One region of the Isoptericola sp. NPDC056134 genome, then DNA from elsewhere that is predicted to be linked to it. Evidence: riboswitches for the same ligand, from Rfam matches in the RefSeq annotation. Region 1 holds a riboswitch; each other region holds the start of a gene.
The links. A riboswitch is a leader RNA that binds a small molecule or an ion and turns the genes downstream of it on or off. The one in region 1 is predicted to bind S-adenosylmethionine.
Positions count from the first base shown of each region.

Region 2: another riboswitch for S-adenosylmethionine. It lies ahead of ACFCZN_RS10415 (NADPH-dependent FMN reductase); the one in region 1 lies ahead of ACFCZN_RS07845 (aminotransferase class V-fold PLP-dependent enzyme).
Region 3: another riboswitch for S-adenosylmethionine. It lies ahead of ACFCZN_RS06520 (ABC transporter substrate-binding protein); the one in region 1 lies ahead of ACFCZN_RS07845 (aminotransferase class V-fold PLP-dependent enzyme).

Region 1 is NZ_JBHJVM010000006.1:33,723-35,974, forward strand. Features, by position in the region: gene ACFCZN_RS07835 (O-succinylhomoserine sulfhydrylase) at 1-420, opposite strand, end outside; gene ACFCZN_RS07840 (rhodanese-like domain-containing protein) at 417-908, opposite strand; SAM riboswitch class IV at 1,211-1,327, shown strand; gene ACFCZN_RS07845 (aminotransferase class V-fold PLP-dependent enzyme) at 1,362-2,252, shown strand, end outside.
Region 2 is NZ_JBHJVM010000009.1:520-2,771, reverse strand. Features, by position in the region: gene ACFCZN_RS10425 (MazG nucleotide pyrophosphohydrolase domain-containing protein) at 1-121, opposite strand, end outside; gene ACFCZN_RS10420 (DoxX family protein) at 270-824, shown strand; SAM riboswitch class IV at 965-1,099, shown strand; gene ACFCZN_RS10415 (NADPH-dependent FMN reductase) at 1,121-1,723, shown strand; gene ACFCZN_RS10410 (flavin reductase family protein) at 1,753-2,252, shown strand, end outside.
Region 3 is NZ_JBHJVM010000005.1:21,007-23,258, reverse strand. Features, by position in the region: gene ACFCZN_RS06525 (DUF4395 domain-containing protein) at 13-489, shown strand; SAM riboswitch class IV at 638-751, shown strand; gene ACFCZN_RS06520 (ABC transporter substrate-binding protein) at 827-2,252, shown strand, end outside.

The DNA of each region.
Region 1 (2,252 bases):
GTCGTAGATGACGTTGGTGGACCCGAACAGGGCCCGCGCCGACACGATGCGCGAACCGCTGGAGACCAGCGCGGCGAGGGTGTTGAACACCGCCGACATGCCCGACGCCGTGGCGTAGCAGGCCTCGGCGCCCTCGATGAGGCGCAGCCGCTCCTCGAACGTGTGCACCGTGGGGTTGCCGTACCGCGAGTACAGGAACTGGGACCGCTCGCCGGCGAACGCCGCCTCGGCGTCCGCGGCCGAGCCGTAGGTGTACCCCTGGGTGAGGAACAGGCCCTCGGACATCTCCTGGAAGTCCGAGCGGCGGTGCCCGCCCCGCACGGCGAGGGTCGCGGGCCGGACCGAGGCGGGCAGCGGGCGCGAGCCGCCGAAGGTCGTGGGGTCGGCGCCGGGGCCGGTGGGGACCTGCGCGTCGCTCATCGGGCCTGCTCCGAGGCCTGCTGCCGGGCTGCCTGCGTCGCGGCGTCGTCGTACGCGCCCCAGGGCAGGCCGCGCACCTTCCAGCCCTCGCGGTCGCGGACGCCGTCGAAGCCGGGGCCGCCCTCGAAGCCCTCGAGCACGTTGTACGCCGGGCCCAGGCCGGACGCCGTCGCGAGGCGCGCCGCGCCGATCGAGCGCTGACCGGAGCGGCACAGGAAGACGATCGGGCTGTCGGCGGTCACGCCCGCGGCGGCCAGCTCGGCGAGGAAGCCGGCGTTGGGGCGACCGCCCGCCTGCACCCACTCGACGAAGAGGGGGGCCTTGCCGGCAGTGGCGGTGTCCGGCACGCCGATCGCGCGCCACTCGCCCTCGGTGCGCACGTCCACGAGGACGGCGTCGGGGTCGCCGGCGAGCAGGTCCCACGCCTGCTGCGGGGTGAGGTCGCCGGCGTAGCCCTCGGCGGGGCGGGGATCGATCTGGGTGCTCATCGCAGTCCTCCCATCGGTCGTGGCGGTAGCACCCTCGTCCGGTACGGCCGCCGTCGCCGACGACCGGCCCGCGGGTTGCTGCGGCGTCGACGTGCCACGTCACTCGGCCGCTCGGGATGGTCGTGGCGATCGTACGCCCGCCGTCCGCGTGCTGGTCACCCCGTCTCGCGACGCGAACGCCGCGCGTCCCCCGGGTCGCGCGCCGGCGACGCCGAACCCGAGGTGGCCACCCTCGACCGCATCGTGAGAAGGACGCCGGATCCGCTTGACCGCGAGGTGCCGCGCACGCACGATGGGCGGCAGGTCAAGAGCGCCAGCGCGAAGCCCCGGCTCGCTGGCCGGCAACCCTCCTCTCGCGGCGGGGTGCCCCGGGTGACGACCTGGCCCCGCGCCGTCCGGCGTGCGGGCAAGCGCGGGGAGCCACCTCCCCGGCACGACCGAGGAGGACCACGCATGACCACGCTCACCACTGCGCCTGCGGTGCCCGCCGCGCGCGCCGCCGCCGTGCACGACGTCGCCCCCGTGCTGCCCGTCGTCGGCGGCGACACGCTCGTGCCGCTCGTCGACGGCCGCCAGGTGCCGTACGCCAACCTCGACGTCGCGGCGTCGGCGCCGGCCCTGCAGTCCGTGGCGGACCGGGTCGCGCGCGTGCTGCCGCTGTACGCCAGCGTGCACCGCGGCGCCGGCTACCTGTCCCAGGTCTCGACCGCCCTGTACGAGACGGCGCGCCGCACGATCGGCGCGTTCGTCGGCGCCCGCGAGGACGACCTCACGATCGTCACCCGCAACACCACGGACTCGCTCAACCTGCTCGCGGGCTGCGTGCCCGCCGACCCGGCCACCGGCGAGCCGGGCCGCGTCCTCGTGCTCGACATCGAGCACCACGCCAACCTGCTGCCCTGGCAGCGCGTCACCGACGCGACCGTCGTCACCGGCGGGCCGTCCGTGTCCGCCACCCTCGCGGAGATCGAGGAGGAGCTGAGCTCCGCCGCCGCGGCGGGCCGCCCCTACGCCCTGCTGGCGCTCACCGGCGCGTCGAACGTGACCGGCGAGGCGCTGCCCGTGGCCGACGTCGTCGCCGCGGCGCACGGCGCGGGCGCGCGCGTCGTGCTCGACGGCGCCCAGCTGGTGCCGCACCGCCGCTTCTCGCTCGCGGAGACGGGCGTCGACTACGTCGCCTTCTCGGGCCACAAGACGTACGCGCCCTTCGGGGCGGGCGCCCTGGTCGGACGCCGCGACTGGCTCGACGCCGGCACCCCGTACCTCGCCGGCGGCGGCGCCGTGCGCCGGGTCCGCACCACCACCACCGAGTGGCACGAGGGCCCCGCCCGGCACGAGGCCGGC
Region 2 (2,252 bases), on a different contig from region 1:
CCCCGGACTCCTCTGCCAGCAGCGCCCGGCGGTGCTCCGCCAGACCCGGTCGGGCGGTCTCGACCTCGAGGTCGAACGCCGCACGGAACTCGGCGACCCGTCGCATCGGCTCGTGGTCCATGCCGGCACCGTAGGCGGTGCCGGGCGCGTCGTCGAGCGGGTGAGGACCGGGCGAAAACCGGGGGCGCACGCATTCCCGGCCCCGTGGGCCGCTCTCTCCCAGGGCGACCACCCCCGGGTCGCACCTCCCCCTGGAAGAGAGCACCACCATGTCCGTCTCCACCCCGACCCACCGCACGACCGCCGGCACCCGCGCACCGAGCGCCCCCGCCGCCCGTCGGCTCCCGAACGCGCTGGCCGAGCAGGTGGCGCTGCGGCTCGACGTCGCCGTCACCGCCCTCGCCCGGTTCCTCACCCGGTGGTCCGTCCCGGCTCTGCGGGTCGCGCTCGGGCTCGTGTTCCTCGGCTTCGGCGTCCTGAAGTTCTTCCCCGGCGCCAGCCCCGCCGAGGAGATCGCGGGCCGCACCGTCGAGACGCTCACGCTCGGGCTCGTCCCCGCCACGACCGCCGTCGTCCTGGTCGCCGTCATGGAGACCTTCATCGGGCTCACCCTGGTCTCCGGCCGCCTGCTGCGGGTCGGGCTGGTCGTCCTCGCCGTCGCGATGGTCGGCATCCTGTCCCCCGTCGCGCTGTTCGGCGACGAGCTGTTCGGGCACGGCATGACCCTGCTGGGCCAGTACGTGCTCAAGGACGTCGTCCTGGTCGCGGGCGCCGCCGTCGTCGCGGCCGTCGCGCTCGGCGCGCGCCTTCGCCTGGAGGCCTGACGAGACAGGCGCCCTCGCACCACCCCGGAGCCTCCGGCCGTCCCCCCGGCCGGAGGCTCCGGTGCGTCCACGTGTCCGGATGGTGAGAAGTCTCCGGACGGCCCTGGCGTTCGTCCGACCGGCTGCTATACCTCCGCGCAGGTCACGAGCCCCAGCGCGAAGCCCCGGCTGGCTGGGCAGCAACCCCCATGTCACGGCGGGGTGCTCCGGGAGATGACCTGGCCGCCGGCCGGCCCGTCCCCGCGGGTCGAGACGCCGTGCGGCAAGCGTGATCGACGGACTGCGAGGGACGACCCATGACCGAGAACACCCGCCCCGCCACCCCCTCCGTGGTGGTGGTCTCCGGCAACCCGCGCGCGGGCTCGCGCACCGTGACCGCGGCGGAGGCCGCCGCCAGCCGCGTCGCCGAGCTGCTCGGCACCGCGGACGTGGCGACGATCGAGCTCGCGGCGTTCGCGGGCGAGATCCTCACGGCCGCGCACCCGGCCGCCGACGCGGCGAAGGAGCGCCTGGCGCGCGCCACGGTCGCCGTCGTCGCGACCCCCGTCTACAAGGCCTCCTACACGGGCCTCCTCAAGGCGTTCCTCGACCTCTACGGGCCCGACGGCCTGGCGGGCGTCGTCGTCGTGCCGCTCGTCGTGTCCGGCAACCCGGCGCACGCCCTCGCCGGCGAGGCACACCTCCGACCCGTGCTCGTGGAGCTGGGCGCGGTCGTGCCCACCCGCACGCTGACCCTCACCGAGGCCCAGCTGCCGGAGCTCGGCGAGGCGCTGGACCCCTGGTTCGCCCGCTGGGCGACGCCGTTGCGCCGGGCCGCCGGCGTCCCCGTCCCGTCGGCCACGACCACCACCCCCTCGACCACCCCCTCGACCGCCGAGCTGACGGGAGCCGCCCTGTGACCACGGAACACGCCCACCAGCGCACCGACCTGTCCGCCCTGTCCGAGATCGAGGAGCTCCTGGCCCAGCAGGACGAGCCCCAGCTGTCCCCGGACGAGTTCAAGACGGTGTTCCGCCAGCACCCGGCCGGCGTGGCCGTCGTCGCGCTCGAGCACGCGGGCCGCCCCGTCGGGTTCACCGCCACGTCCGTGATCTCCGTGTCCGCCGCGCCGCCCCTGCTCGCGTTCTCGCTGGCGTCCACGTCGTCGTCCTGGCCCGCCGTCTCGGCGGCCAGCACGCTCGCGATCAGCTTCCTCGCCGACCATCAGGACGACCTCTCCGCCCGCTTCGCCACCAGCGGCATCGACCGCTTCGCGGGGGGCGGCTGGACGGCGCTGCCCTCGGGCGAGCCCGTCATCGACGGAGCCGTCTCCTGGGTGCGCGCCCGCGTGCTGCAGCGCACCCCGGTCGGCGACAGCTACCTGGTCTCGCTGCGCGCGCTGCAGTCCGGGTCGGACGGGACCTCGCCCCTGGTCTACCTCGACCGCAC
Region 3 (2,252 bases), on a different contig from region 1:
CGAGGAGAACCGATGACCTCCGAGCGTCCCGCCGGCCAGGCCCCCGTCACGCGGGCCCCGGCCGGCATCGACCCGCGCGGCCCTCGGGTGGGCGCCGCCGTCACGGCGCTGCTGCTCGCCGTGGTCGTGCTCCTCGGGGCGAGCCCCGCCGGCCTCGTGCTGCTCGCCGTCGTGGCCGCCGGGTTCCTCCTGGGCGCCGTGCGCGGCGCGCAGGGCACGGTGCAGGGCTGGCTCTTCAAGACCCTCGTTCGCCCCCGGCTCGCGCCGCCCGCCGAGCTCGAGGACCCGCGCCCGCCGCGGTTCGCCCAGCTCGTCGGCCTCGTCGTCACGGGCGTCGGCGTCGTGCTCGGCCTCGCAGGCGTGCTGGCCGCGGTGCCGTGGGCCGCGGGGATCGCGTTCGTCGCGGCCGGCCTCAACGCCGTCGTCGGCCTGTGCCTCGGCTGCGAGCTCTACCTGCTCGGCGCGCGCCTGCGGCCCTCCGCCCGCTGAGGCCGCCGCCCACCACCGGACCCCTCGAGGCCCCGCCGTCACCGACGGCGGGGCCTTCGGCGTCTGCGGCGCCCGTCCCGCGTCCGTGATGTGAGACGACCCGCCCGACCCTTGACTCGGGAGGCCGCGGCGGCTTCCCTGCCGCCCAGGTGACGAGCGCCAGCACCCAGGCCCGGCTCGCTGGCCAGCAACCCTTCGACGTGACGGGGTGCTCCGGGAACGACCTGACCCCGCCGCGCCCGCGGCCGGGTAAGCACGGCTCCGGTCGTCCATGACCGCGCCCCGGCCCGTGCCGGCGCGGGGGGCGACCCGCCATGACCACGAGGAACACCACGCGATGACCACCACCCCGCGCGCACCGCGCACCCAGGACCCCAGGCGCACCCCGCGACGCAGCGTCGTCGGGCTCGCCGCCACCGTCTCGGCCGCCGGCCTCCTGCTCAGCGCCTGCTCGACGGGCGCCGACACCGCGGGCACCGGCGCCGACGCGAGCGGCGAGCCCGTCGCCGGCGGCGACCTGACGTTCGCCATCACGGTGGACTCGCACTGCGTCGACCCGCAGCAGGTCGGCAACAACGACGCGATCGCGGCCGCCCGTCAGACCGTCGCGTCGCTCACCGCACAGGACCCGGAGTCCGGCGAGATCCTGCCCTGGCTCGCGGAGAGCTGGGAGGTGAACGACGACGCCTCCAGCTACACGTTCCACCTGCGCGACGACGCCACGTTCGCCGACGGCACGCCGATCGACGCCGCCGCGGTGAAGACCAACTTCGACGCGATCGTCGACCTGGGTGCCGTGGCGTCCCTCGGCTCCCAGTACCTCGTCGGCTACGCAGGCACCACCGTCGTGGACGAGCACACCGTGACCGTCGACTTTGACGAGCCGAGCGCGCAGTTCCTCCAGGCGACGTCGACGTTCTCCCTCGGCCTGCTCTCGCCCGACTCGGCGACCCTCTCGACCGAGGATCGCTGCGCCGGGAAGTACGTCGGCTCCGGGCCGTTCGCCGTGAAGTCCTACACCCCGGACCAGGAGATCGTGCTGGAGAAGGTCGCGGGCTACGACTGGGGGTCGGAGGCCAGCAGCCACACGGGCGAGGCGTACCTCGACACGGTGACCCTGAAGGTCATCCCCGAGGCGGGTGTGCGCTCCGGATCCCTGCAGTCGGGACAGATCGACGCGACCGCCGCGCTGAACGCCGTCGACCTGCCGCAGTTCGACGGCAACGGGTTCTGGCTGTCCTACCGCGCGAACCCGGGCGTCGTGTTCAACCTGTTCCCCAACGAGTCCAGCCCGCTGGCCGCCGACGAGGCCGTGCGCACCGCGCTCGTCAAGGGGATCGACCGCCAGCAGATCGTGGACACCGTGCTGACGCCGCAGGACCAGCCGGCCACCGGTGTGCTGTCCCGTTCGACGCCGCTGTTCGAGGGTGCGGACGACCTGCTCGCGTACGACCCCGAGGGTGCGACGAAGGTCCTGGACGACGCGGGCTGGGTCGTGGGCGCCGACGGCATCCGCGAGAAGGACGGTCGGAGGCTCTCCACCACGGTGACGTTCTGGCAGGAGCCCGGCGCGCTCGAGCTCGTGCAGCAGCAGCTCCGGCAGATCGGGGTCGACCTGCAGCTCAAGCACGTCACGGTGGCCGAGAAGGAGGCGGCCACCGCCGCCGGCGACTTCGACTTCGACTACTACAACCTCACCCGGTCGGACGCCGACGTGCTGCGCACGATCTTCTCGGCGAACGCGCGCAACGTGAACCAGCGCG